DNA from 2 places in the Paenibacillus sp. genome. Region 2 is predicted to be linked to the other one. Evidence: riboswitches for the same ligand, from Rfam matches in the RefSeq annotation. Region 2 holds a riboswitch; the other holds the start of a gene.
The links. A riboswitch is a leader RNA that binds a small molecule or an ion and turns the genes downstream of it on or off. The one in region 2 is predicted to bind cyclic di-GMP.

Region 1 (5,791 bases), on a different contig from region 2:
CGGCGTCGAAAAACGGCATGACCCCTTGGCTGGCCAACGGCATACCGATGACGAACACGCGTCGGTGGGAGAAATTGAGCACGCGGGACAAATGGTCCTGCAGCGCTTCCGTTGCGCCGCGAATCGTTTTGCCGAACGCGGACTCGATATGCCACGCCTTCGAGCCGGACGTGCCGCCGCCGCCGCCCTGCGGGCCGCCCATTTGGCCGACGAGCGGAATTTGCAGCGTGCCGCGGTAGCCGTCTTTCTCGAGATCGATGGCGGTGCCGACGACGAAGGCGACGTCGTTGATTTCTCTCCGATCCCAACAACCCGTCAGCAGCAGCGCCATGCAGACGCACAGCGAGACAGCGGCCGCCCCTCTCATGTCGGCGCCGCTCCGTCGCCGCCGACTCGTCTCCGGTTTCTGCGGGAGAGGAAGGAGGGCCGGCGCCGCATCGACCACCATGGGACGCGGAGGAGAATATCTTTCTGATCTCCGGATCGGAACGGGGTGACGCCCGTCAAATACGGCACGCCGAATGACGTCAATTTGCACAAATGGAGCACGATCCATACGGTGCCGAGCACGATGCCGTACACGCCGAAGATGCTGCCGAGCAGCATCAGCGGGAACCGGAGCATCCGGATCGAAATGGCGAGATTGAAGCGCGGAATCGTGAACGACGCGATTCCCGTGAGCGACACGACGATGACGACCGGCGCGGAAACGATGCCCGCCTGGACGGCCGCCTGCCCGATGACGAGCGCGCCGAGAATGCTCACGGCCTGCCCGATCACCCTCGGCAGCCGGATGCCCGCTTCCCGGAGCGCTTCGAACGAAATCTCCATGATAAGCGCTTCGATCAAGGCGGGGAACGGAATCGGCTCCCGCGCCGCCGCGATGCTGAACATGAGGCTCGTCGGCAGCATGTCTTGATGGAACGTAGTGACGGCGATATATAATGCCGGCAAATACAGCGCCAAGAAAAGAAAGGCGTACCGAAGCATGCGCAGCAAATTCGCCACATAGTACCTTTCGTAATAATCTTCGCTCGAATGCATCAGCTGCCAGAACGTGATCGGACCGGTCAAGACGTTCGGCGTCCCGTCGACGAGAATGACGACGCGGCCTTCGAGCAGCATGGCGGCGGCCGTGTCGGGCCTTTCGGTGTACTGCATTTGCGGGAACGGGGAATGCGGATCGTCCTCGATGCACTCCTCGATATATCCGCTTTCCAGCACGCCGTCGATCCGTATGGAGCGAATGCGCTGCATCGCTTCCGCGACGACGCCGGGGTTCGCGACGCCCTGCAGGTAAGCGACGATGACATTCGTATGCGTGCGCTCTCCGACGCGAAGGGAGACCATTTTCAGATCCGTCGTCTTGATCTTGAGCCGCAGCAGCGACGTGTTGACTTGAATGTCCTCCGTGAACGATTCTTTCGGTCCGCGGATGCTCACTTCCGTCGTAGATTCCTGCACCGCTCGCCGGGTGGCGCCCGGCACGCGCAGCGCGATCGCTTCGGCAATGCCGTCGACGAGCAGCGCCGCGCCGCCTTCGGTCACCTCCGCGATGACCGCGTCCAACGTCTCGGCGACGGACGCCGCCGCCACCGACAGCAGGTGCTCGTTCAATCGGGAGGCGGCCGAACCGTTCCCCCCGGCGGATACCGCGCCGTCCAAGAACGGGCGGAGCGCATGCTCGCTCAGCTCTTTCGTCTCCGCCAGACCGGCAATATAAACGAGGCATGCTTTCGTCCCGTTCTCCGATTCCAGCATGCGGAAGACGACGTCGTCGCAGTTCGAGAACGCTTCCCGCACCGCTTCCACGTTCCGATCCAAGCGATCGACCAGCGCGGCGGAGGACGGCTTCGTCGAGGTTCCTTCTTTACTGGTTAAGCGATCTTTGATCCCGCCGTCTCGCATCATCTGACATCCCTTATCCGCTATAGTCGTACCCAAAGTTTGTCAATCCGCTTCCTTTTTTATGCAAACGGAGGCAATTAGACGGGGAACCAAAATGCGCCCCCGAAATTTAGTCTCGGTACCAAACTTGACCGAATCGTATTTCGGCGGTTGCCGCATCCCGATATAATGAAACCAGTTTCGAACGAAAGGCGAGGATGTCGATGGAACGCTCATTAGGATGGATGGCGCCGGTACGCAAGCGGGATGCCGCCGCCGGCAGGCCGTGACCGCGGCGGGGAAGGCGGACCCGTGGGGAGCGGTATGCGCGCCTGACGTTCGAAGGGACCCGATCGGTCATGGCGTACTGAACGCTCTGACGTTCGCGGCGAAGGACGTGTTCGAGGTTCGAGGCTACACCGCCGGCGCGGGCCATCCGGATTGGAAGCGGACGCACGCCCCCTCGGCACGCGACGCGGAAGCGATTGTGCGGCTGCTGCGCGCGGGCGCCCGGCTCACGGGCATGACGCATACCGATGAGCTGATGTACAGCTTGAACGGCGAGAATTACCACTACGGCACGCCGGTAAATCCGAAGGCGCCGGAGCATATTCCCGGCGGGTCGTCCAGCGGCTCGGCTTCGGCCGTCGCCGGGGAGCTGACGGATTTCGCCATCGGCACCGATACGGGCGGGTCCGTGCGCGTGCCGTCCGCGTATTGCGGCATTTACGGGTTCCGGCCGACGCACGGCGCCGTGTCCGAGGACGGCGTCATTCCGCTCGCGCCGTCGTTCGATACGGTCGGCTGGATGGCGCGGGACGCGCGCACGCTGGAAGCTGTCGGCGCAGCGCTGCTGGAGCAGCCGGACGACGCGGCGCCGTTCCGCCGGGCGATCATGCCGCTCGACGCCTGCGCGCTGCTCGCGCCGGAGTGCGAGCCGACGCTGCTGGGTCTCGTTCGCGAGCTCGCGGCGCGCGCCGATTCGCAAGAGGAGACGACGCTCGCGCCGGAGGGGCTCGAGGAATGGATGCGCGCGTTCCGGATTTTGCAGGCGTCGGAAATATGGCGGACGCACGGCGCTTGGATCGAACGGGTGAAGCCGCGCTTCGGTCCCGGCATCGCCGAGAGGTTCGCGTGGGCGAGCACGGTCGACGACGCCGCGAGCGCGGCGAAGACGGCGATGCGCTCGGTCATTCGCGAACGGCTCGTCGACGTTCTCGGCGAAGACGGCGTTCTCGTTCTGCCGACGACGCCGGGTCCCGCGCCGCGGCGGGGAGCGGGCGGAGAAGCGCTGGAGCGGCTGCGCAGCCGAACGCTGCAGCTGTGCTGCATCGCGGGCCTCGCCGGATTGCCCCAGGCGACGCTGCCGTGGGGCGACGTCGGCGGCTTGCCGGTCGGCGTATCCGTCGTCGCGGGCCCCGGGCAAGATCGAAGGCTGCTCCGATGGCTTCGACAAATCGCGGACGAGCGGACGCAGCTGACATAATTTACGCGATTCAAAATGATGGTTCCCCGTCTTGTGCGGCGGCGAATCGCCCCCTATAATGAAGTCTGCGATATAGCGGGATGCGAAGAAGCCTGCCCTGTACATGGACACTTAGGGTATGCGGAGCGAATAGTGTAACCGGCCCTCTTAGCGACATCGACCTAAGAGGAGACAACCAGATGAAAATCATTCAGAACGGAACATGGGCAAGCAAAGTCGGGGCGGCCGGATTGGCCGGCTTCATGCTGTTCGGCTGCGGCGCGGGCGCGCTGGACGCCGCGGCGGCCGCGAAAACGGCGGCGGAAGCCAAGGAGACAGGCAGGACGGAACAGCAGCGCATGACGGGCGCGATCAGCCCGGATTTCATTCCGACGCTCGCTCACTACGCGACCGACGTCGTGCTCACGGGCACCGTCACGATCGACGGTCCGAAGCTCGTGCTGCTCGTCAACGGACAAGACGTCAGCGCATCGGCGCAGCTTACGAAAATCGGCGATCGAACGTGGACGTACCGCTACCCGACGTCCGTCGGCTCGCAAACCGGCGACGTGGCGTTCAATGTCGACGCATATACGGTTTACATGAACGGCAAGACGGCGGGCGCCGTCCATACGCGGGCCGCATCCGCGGCCGCGCAAGTCGTGCACGTGCCGTTCATTAAGTATTACGAATATACGAATCTCTCTTGGGACGCGTACGACCGCGTATCGAATTTGTTCTCGTTCTCGTACCAATTGGTGAAAGTGTGGGACGACGAGGTGAGGGAGGTCGTGGCGGAGCCGACCTTGGCGCAGGTTGCGGGGGACGCGGTATACGCCGCATCGGGCTTCGAAATCGCGCCTCCGGTCGTGCTGCGGGACTTCGCGCTGACCGCCGCGGAGCCGGTATGGACGTACGAAGCGCCGACGTACAGCGTCGACTTCGCCGTCGAGAAGACGTACAGCAACGGCGCGAAGTCGTCGGAGACGGTGCAGCGCGCGGGCTTACTGCCGGGGACGTCCACCGACGTGACGGTAACGCTGGAAGGATGGACGAAGACGTTCACGCTCGCCGCTCCGGCCGCCCCGGCCGCTCCGGCGCCGTCGATTCCGGCCGAAACGACGGGCGTCGTGGACGAAAGCGGCATCGAGTCCACGTGGACCGGAACGTCGGCGAACGGCGGCAACGTGCAGCAAAACTACACGCTGCGCTACACGATCAACGGCACGTCGTTCGAGCAGAAGCTGCAAACGAATTTCACCAAGAACGGAACCGGTTTTACGACGCAGCAGCTTGTGTATCTGGCGAGCTACGAAGGTCAGACGGTGAAAATCGTCTACGCGCTGCCGTTCGTTCAGCCGGCTTCCTTGAATGACAACACGACGAACAAATCGTAAACCCTTTTGACCCAAGAGGCCTGCGGAACCGATCCGCAGGCCTCGCCTTTACTATGTGAGGAGTGGACCGAGATGCAGCAAACGTTCAAAGGTACGAAAGCGATGGTCGTCAGCCCCCATTACTTGGCTTCGGCGGCGGGAGCGCGCGCGCTCGCTCGAGGCGGCAACGCGTTCGATGCCGCGGTGGCGGTCAGCGCGTGTTTGGCGGTCGTCTATCCTCATATGACGGGGCTCGGCGGCGATGCGTTCTGGCTCGTCTGCCGCGCCGGGGAAGGAAAGGTGCGGGCGTACAACGCAAGCGGGCGTTCCGCATACGCCGCTACCCTTGCCCGTTACGCCGGACTCGACGCCATACCGGTACGCGGGCCTCTGGCCGCTTTGACAGTGCCGGGCATGGTCGACGGCTGGGACGCCGTGCTTCGGCAGTACGGGCGTCTCGGCCTCGCCGAAGCGCTTGAGCCGGCCATCGCGTACGCGGCGGACGGATTTCCGCTGTCCGCGGACCAGCACGCGAACACGGCGGCGCACGCTTCGGTATTGGAACGATACCCGTCGACGGCCTCCATCTATTTGCCGGGCGGGCGCGTGCCGAAAGCGGGGGAGCGGTTCGTGCAGCGGCAGCTGGCCGCAAGCCTCAGGCTGATCGCGGAGCAAGGGCGCGACGCGTTCTACCGAGGTCCGATCGCGCGGACGATCGCGGGCGAGGCGAGCGAGCACGGCGGGCTGCTCTCGGAAGACGATTTCGCCGATCACGAAGGCGATTGGGTCGATCCGATCACGACGACGTACCGGGGCTACGACGTGTTCCAGATGCCGCCGAATTCGCAAGGCTTCGCGGCGCTGATGGCGCTGAATATCGCGGAGCGCTTCGACCTCTCCGCCGTCGAGCACGGCTCGCCGGAGTATTACCATCTGTTGATCGAGGCGATCAAGCTGAGCTTCCGCGACCGCAACCGCTACCTCACGGACCCGGCATTCTCCGCGATCCCGCTCGACCGGCTGCTGGACAAAGCGTACGCGGCCGAACTCGCCGGCGCCATCC
Region 2 (5,791 bases):
TCTCCGTCTCGAACACTTGGAACGAATCGCCGCCGCGCACGTTCCACTCCGTCACCTCGGTCGGCGTGATGTGCAGCTTCGGCTGCTCCCCGACCGTCCCGTCGGGTTTGAACAAATGCGCCGTGTTATACAAATAACCGCCGCGCTCCAACACGTGCGTGCCGGCGATAATATACATGCCGGTTTCTTTCGCTAAGCGGACGAACAGCTCGCGGTACGCTTCCGTATATTTCGGCAGCTCTTCGATGCCGCTCGCGGTTCCGGCCGCGTTCGGGATCGACAGCAGCTGGGTCGTGAAAAACTCGGGAAACAGTAAAAACTCCGTGCCGAACTCTTGCGCCGTTTTCACATAATGCTCCACCTGCGCGCGGAACTCGTCGAAGCTCTGGATCGTATGCAGATGGTACTGCACACTGGAAACTCTCATTTTCACTTCTCTTCGGCACCTCCGATACGTATCCTGACTTTACTTGATCATTGTACCAAACTTTGGTGCGGGAAACACCTTCTGCGGCGGGGCCAGAAGGCCCGCTGGGAGCGCAAGCATAACCCCGGGGTGAGGGCGAATACAATGGGACAAAGAGACCGGTTGCGGTCGCAAAGGAGGAGAGGCGCATGTTCGAGGCGTTGTTTCCCGGCGGGGGCTCGTGGCTGGCCGGGGCGAGCGGCTTCGCGGAGCGGTGGTGGTGGCTCGCCGCGGCCGGCTTGATCGCGTACGGGGCGTGGCGCTCGCATTGGCGCAGCCGGTACGTTCGCCGCATGCGGCAAACGTTCGAACTGACGAACCTGTACGTGAGGCCCCGCAAAGACAAGCTGTTCCCGCTGCTGCTGTCGCTGTCCGCCACGGAGGACGACCTGTACTATGTGTTCCGTTACCGCCTGAGGCCGGGCATGTCGGTCGCCCAATTCGAAGAGAAGAAAAAAATGTTCGAGGCGGCGTTCCATGCGGAAACGAAGGTGTTCGGCAAAGGCGGCGTCGTTACGATTAAAGTGAAAAAGCGGCCCTATCCCGTCACGACGCCGGCGGACCAAGCGATGTGACGGCGAAGGCGCCGCTTAAAGATTCCGGATCGTCCAATCGATCGGCTCGCGCCCCTGGGCGGAAAGCCACGCGTTGATGCGGGAAAACGGCTTGCTGCCGAAAAACCCGCGATGCGCCGACAGCGGGCTCGGGTGCGGCGAACGGATGACGAGATGCTTCCCGCCGTCGATGCGGGCGCCTTTCGCCTGGGCGTGGCTTCCCCAGAGGACGAACGCGAGCGGCTCCTCGCGCGCGTTGAGCGCCTCGACGACGCGGTCCGTGAACGTCTCCCAGCCTTGTCCCTTATGCGAGTTCGGCTCCCCTTCGCGCACGGTCAGCACCGCGTTGAGCAGCAGCACGCCCTGCTCCGCCCACGAAGCCAAGTGGCCGTGATTCGGGATCGGCGCGCCGACGTCGTCTCTCAACTCTTTGAAAATATTTTGCAGCGACGGCGGCGACGGCACGCCGGGCTTCACGGAAAAGCTAAGCCCGTGCGCCTGCCCCGGCCCGTGATACGGGTCCTGCCCGAGGATGACGACCTTGGTCGATCCGTACGGCGTCGCGTGCAGCGCATTGAAAATGTCGTGCGGTTCCGGATAAATCGTCTTCGTTCGATATTCCTCTTTGAGAAATGCTCGAAGCCGCAAATAGTACGGCTGCTCGAATTGGTCGCCTACCTGCTGCTCCCAATCGTTCCGCAAAATGCCCATCCGTCGCAGCCTCCTATTCTAAATAGACCGGCGTGCCGGTCCAATCCCAAAGCCACGAACCCAGCGTCCCCGCGAGCGTTGCCGTCGCAAGGAGCCAAAACGCCCGCTTCAGCCACCTTCTCCGCCGGTCCCGAATTTGCCGTTTGACGACGGTTCGCGATAACGACACGGAAATCACCTGCCTTCAAGATTTTGCCGCGCATGTATGGTAAAATGCCAGTAACTCGCCGGGCGTGTAACGCGCCTTATACTTTACCATCCTAACAAACGAGAAGCGAGAGAGAAAGACTTGTTTTGCTCAGTTTTGCGCATAATCGGAGGAGAGAAAAGCTGATGATTCGAGCCGTAATTTTCGATTTCGACGGTACGATTTTGGATACGGAATCCGTATGGTACGAGAGCTTCAGGGAAACGCTCGCCGAACACGGCGTCGAGCTGCCGCTGTCCGTCTTCGCCCAAGGCATCGGCACCTACGACGACGGCATGTTCCGCTATATCATGGAGAAGGTCGGTTCGGAGGAAGTGTTGGACGGCATCAAGAAGGCCGCGATTCTGCGCCACCACGAGAAAGCGGCCGCGCTGCGGCCGAGGGAAGGCGTCGTTAGCTATTTGCGGGAGGCGCGCGAGCTCGGGCTGCGGATCGGGCTCGCCACGAGCAGCCCGCGTTCTTGGGTCGAACCTTTCCTGGAAACGCATGAGTTGGCCGACTTTTTCGAAACGCTGTGCACCCAAGACGACGTCGAACGGGTGAAGCCCGACCCGGCCTTATACCGGCTCGCCGCGGAGCGGCTCGGCGTCGCGCCGGAAGAAGCGGTCGCCTTCGAGGATTCCGCCAACGGCGCGCGGTCCGCGGTCGCGGCCGGCGTCCGCTGCGTCATCGTGCCGAACCCGATGACGGAGGCGCTGCAGTTCGAGCGCTACGACGCCCGGCTCCGGTCGTTCGAGGAGAAGCCGCTCGCGCAATTGCTCGACTCGCTGGGGTAACCCCCCGGCGAGCGTTCGATTGCAAAATTCGACACCGCCGTCCCCCGCCGGAGCATGACGGACAACCCCCATGTAAATAGGAAATAAGACCCTGAAAACCAGCGCTTTCATCCCGCAAAAATAATGCCAACGCCCGATTTTTCCACGTCTATCTTCATACTTCCGCTCTAAAATACCAATTGTTGACTGTCGAATAAAATGCGCTTATAATCAACATTACCTACAAAAAATCGACAACATTCGAAATCGCTCTATCAACCAAATATATCACTGCTTCGATAATGGCAAATCCGTCGAAAGGCGGAGACGCAAAGCCTCGGACCTAAGGATGACGAATCTATGGTGGCCGGGTTACCGAAAAGTAGGGATTAGGGCAGAAACTATCCCGCTGGGGTAGTTTCTTTTATTTTCGGAAAGGAAGGTATATGCCCTATGGCCTTATCGGAACAGGACATGATCCGGCTGATCAACAAGCTGGATCTCGGCGGCCTCGAAGCGGAGGAAAGCGCGCCCGACGATCCCTCCCTCCGCTTCGGCATGAGCGCCGCCAAAATCGAGAACGGGGACATTCGCCTCGTCCCCGACGAACAGAACAGCCCCGTCATCCTCGAAGCCGTCGATCCGGTCGAGCTTCGCGTCAATGGCGTGCCGAGGAAGGGGCGCGTCGTCGTTCATCCGGATGACGAGATCGAATGGTCCGTCGCGCCGGAGCCCCTGTTTCGAATCGAAATCGCCGACGACCGCATGACTGCATGGTTTCATCTCTTCGCGAAGCGGCGCTTCGCCTGGAAACTGCTGGACCAAGAAGCGAGCGGCGAGCTCGTCGTCGAAGCCGTCGAAGACCCCGAACGCGTCGTGCAGGAGCTCGAGCTGAGCGACGTCCAAACCGTACTCCACGAAAAAAAATTGTTCTCGTACAACCGCAGGGCGATCGAAGCGGAGCTGCTGCAGCCGACGCACAAGCCGGTCGTCATCGCGGAGGGCCGTCCCCCGGTACAAAGCCGAGACGCCCAAATCGAACTGCTCTTCAACGAGAAGGTAGAAAGCAGTTTCGAGGAAGTGAACGGCTCGATCGACTTCCGCAATCATTTGAAGATCCCATCCGCGCAGAAGGGCGAAACCGTCGCCCGCAAAATACCTATGATCGCAGGGGAGGCCGGTTATGATATTTTCGGCTCGGTCATCGAGCCGAGACCAGCGAAGGATTTGATCCTCGTCGCCAAGGACCACACGCAGATCGTGGACGGCACGAACGTCATCGCGTTGAAAGAAGGCCGTCCGCGCATTACGGGCGGAGGACGCATCAAGCTGGTCAGCATCAACCCGTTTTACGTCGTTCCGGGGAACGTCGACTTGAAGACGGGCAACATCTTTTTCTCCGGCGACGTGTACGTCTACGGCGACGTCACGGACGGCATGGTCGTCGAAGCGCTGGGCAACGTCCATGTGTTCGGCAGCGTGTATAACGCCACGGTCACGGCGACCGGCAGCATTTTCATCAAAGGCAACGTCATCGGCGGCAAGCTGTACTCCGGCCACTTCGGCGTGCTGTACAACCGGCTGTACAACTTCACGAAAAAATTGAACGAGCAGCTGCTCTCGCTGCGCAACGCGTGGAAAATGCTCACCGACACGCTCGCTTCCCGCGGGGCGTCGGTTCCCTCCGGGCAATCGCTCCAGCTGCTGGCGGACACGAAATTCAAGGACATCCCGGTATGCGCGAAGGAGATACTGGGCTGCATCGCGACGATCCAGAACATTCAAAGCGGACATTTGGAGACGCTGAAGCAGCGGCTGCTCGCGCTCCTTCGTCCCTCCTGCTTCCTTCAGGTCGATCCGATCGCGTTCTTGAACGAGCTTCAGCAGATGCTCGGCGAAACGTCCGAAACGATCAAACGGAGCGAGGAAACCGTCGTGCAGATGGATATTCCGAAATGCCAGCTGTCCACGGTCATGTCCAACGGGGATATTCTGATCCGGAAAGAGGGCGTGCTCCAGAGCCAGCTGTATTCGAAAAACAATATCGTGTTTTACCAAAACGAAGCGGTGTGCAAAGGCTCGCAGCTGGAAGCCGGCAATACGATTTCGGCCATGATCGTGGGCGGGCTGTCCGGCGGCGCGTCGACGCTCAAGGCCGGCGCCAGCGTATACGTGCGGAAAATGTACGACGGAAGAATTTTCGTGCAGCGCTATTCCCAGGAGATTCTCGACACGGTGGAGAACATGAAGTTCTTCGTTCGGGATCAACGCCTGGTGGCGCAGCACGAGGTTTGAGGGTGAACGCCATGTCGAATCGCGGCATCCCGGAATCCATCATGAAGTATGTAGGGAAAAAGTTGAACAAAAACATGATTGCGCCCGGCGGCTCTTTGCTGCTCAAGGCGGAAGAAGTGCTGACGGAACGGCATGCGATCGTCTTCAGCCGCCTGAATGTCGATGTGCGGGACGGCGACGTGGACGATCCCGCTCCCGCGCGGCGCATGGTCGACGAAGCGATGGCGGAGGTAAGCGAACTGTTTCGCAGCGCGGCCAACGCGGAGACGGTCTACTTCGATCAAATCCGCAGGCGCGTCCTCCCGACGATCCGCAAGCTGACGGAAACCTGCACGCTGTACCACGTCCTCTCCGCCTTGCAGGAGAAGGACGATTACACGCATAAGCACAGCATCGCCGTCGCCGTGCTGTCCTCTCTGATCGGAAAATGGCTGCGCTTCGGGAAGGACGAACTGGAGCTGCTGTCGGGCGCCGCCCTTCTCCACGACGTCGGCAAAGCCCAGCTGCCGGCCGAGCTGCTGACGAAAACGGGCAAATTGAGTCCGGAAGAGTTCGAGCTCATCAAAAAACATACCGTGCTCGGGTACGAATTCATCCGGAACGTGCCGGGCTTCTCCGAAACGCATGCGATCGCCGCCCTGCAGCATCACGAACGGATGGACGGCAGCGGGTATCCGCACGGCCTTACGGGCGAGACGCACCGGTTCAGCCGGATCGTAGCCGTCGCGGACGTGTTCCACGCCATGCTTTCGCATCGGCCTTACAAACGCGCTCAGCCTTTCTACATAGTCGTGAAGGAAAT

Region 1: it holds a riboswitch for cyclic di-GMP, as region 2 does, so the genes downstream of both, VE009_RS22895 (hypothetical protein) here and VE009_RS08785 (FapA family protein) in region 2, are expected to answer to the same signal.

Annotation. Positions count from the first base shown of each region.
Region 1 covers NZ_DASQNA010000041.1:134,126-139,916, forward strand. Annotated here, with positions in the region: gene VE009_RS22880 (Ger(x)C family spore germination protein) at 1-367, opposite strand, end outside; gene VE009_RS22885 (spore germination protein) at 364-1,911, opposite strand; gene VE009_RS22890 (amidase) at 2,129-3,373, shown strand; cyclic di-GMP riboswitch class II at 3,443-3,526, shown strand; gene VE009_RS22895 (hypothetical protein) at 3,553-4,749, shown strand; gene ggt (gamma-glutamyltransferase) at 4,822-5,791, shown strand, end outside.
Region 2 covers NZ_DASQNA010000017.1:90,563-96,353, reverse strand. Annotated here, with positions in the region: gene VE009_RS08810 (carbon-nitrogen hydrolase family protein) at 1-433, opposite strand, end outside; gene VE009_RS08805 (hypothetical protein) at 616-1,041, shown strand; gene VE009_RS08800 (uracil-DNA glycosylase) at 1,057-1,731, opposite strand; gene VE009_RS08795 (hypothetical protein) at 1,745-1,900, opposite strand; gene VE009_RS08790 (HAD family hydrolase) at 2,065-2,715, shown strand; cyclic di-GMP riboswitch class I at 2,989-3,074, shown strand; gene VE009_RS08785 (FapA family protein) at 3,148-4,989, shown strand; gene VE009_RS08780 (HD-GYP domain-containing protein) at 5,001-5,791, shown strand, end outside.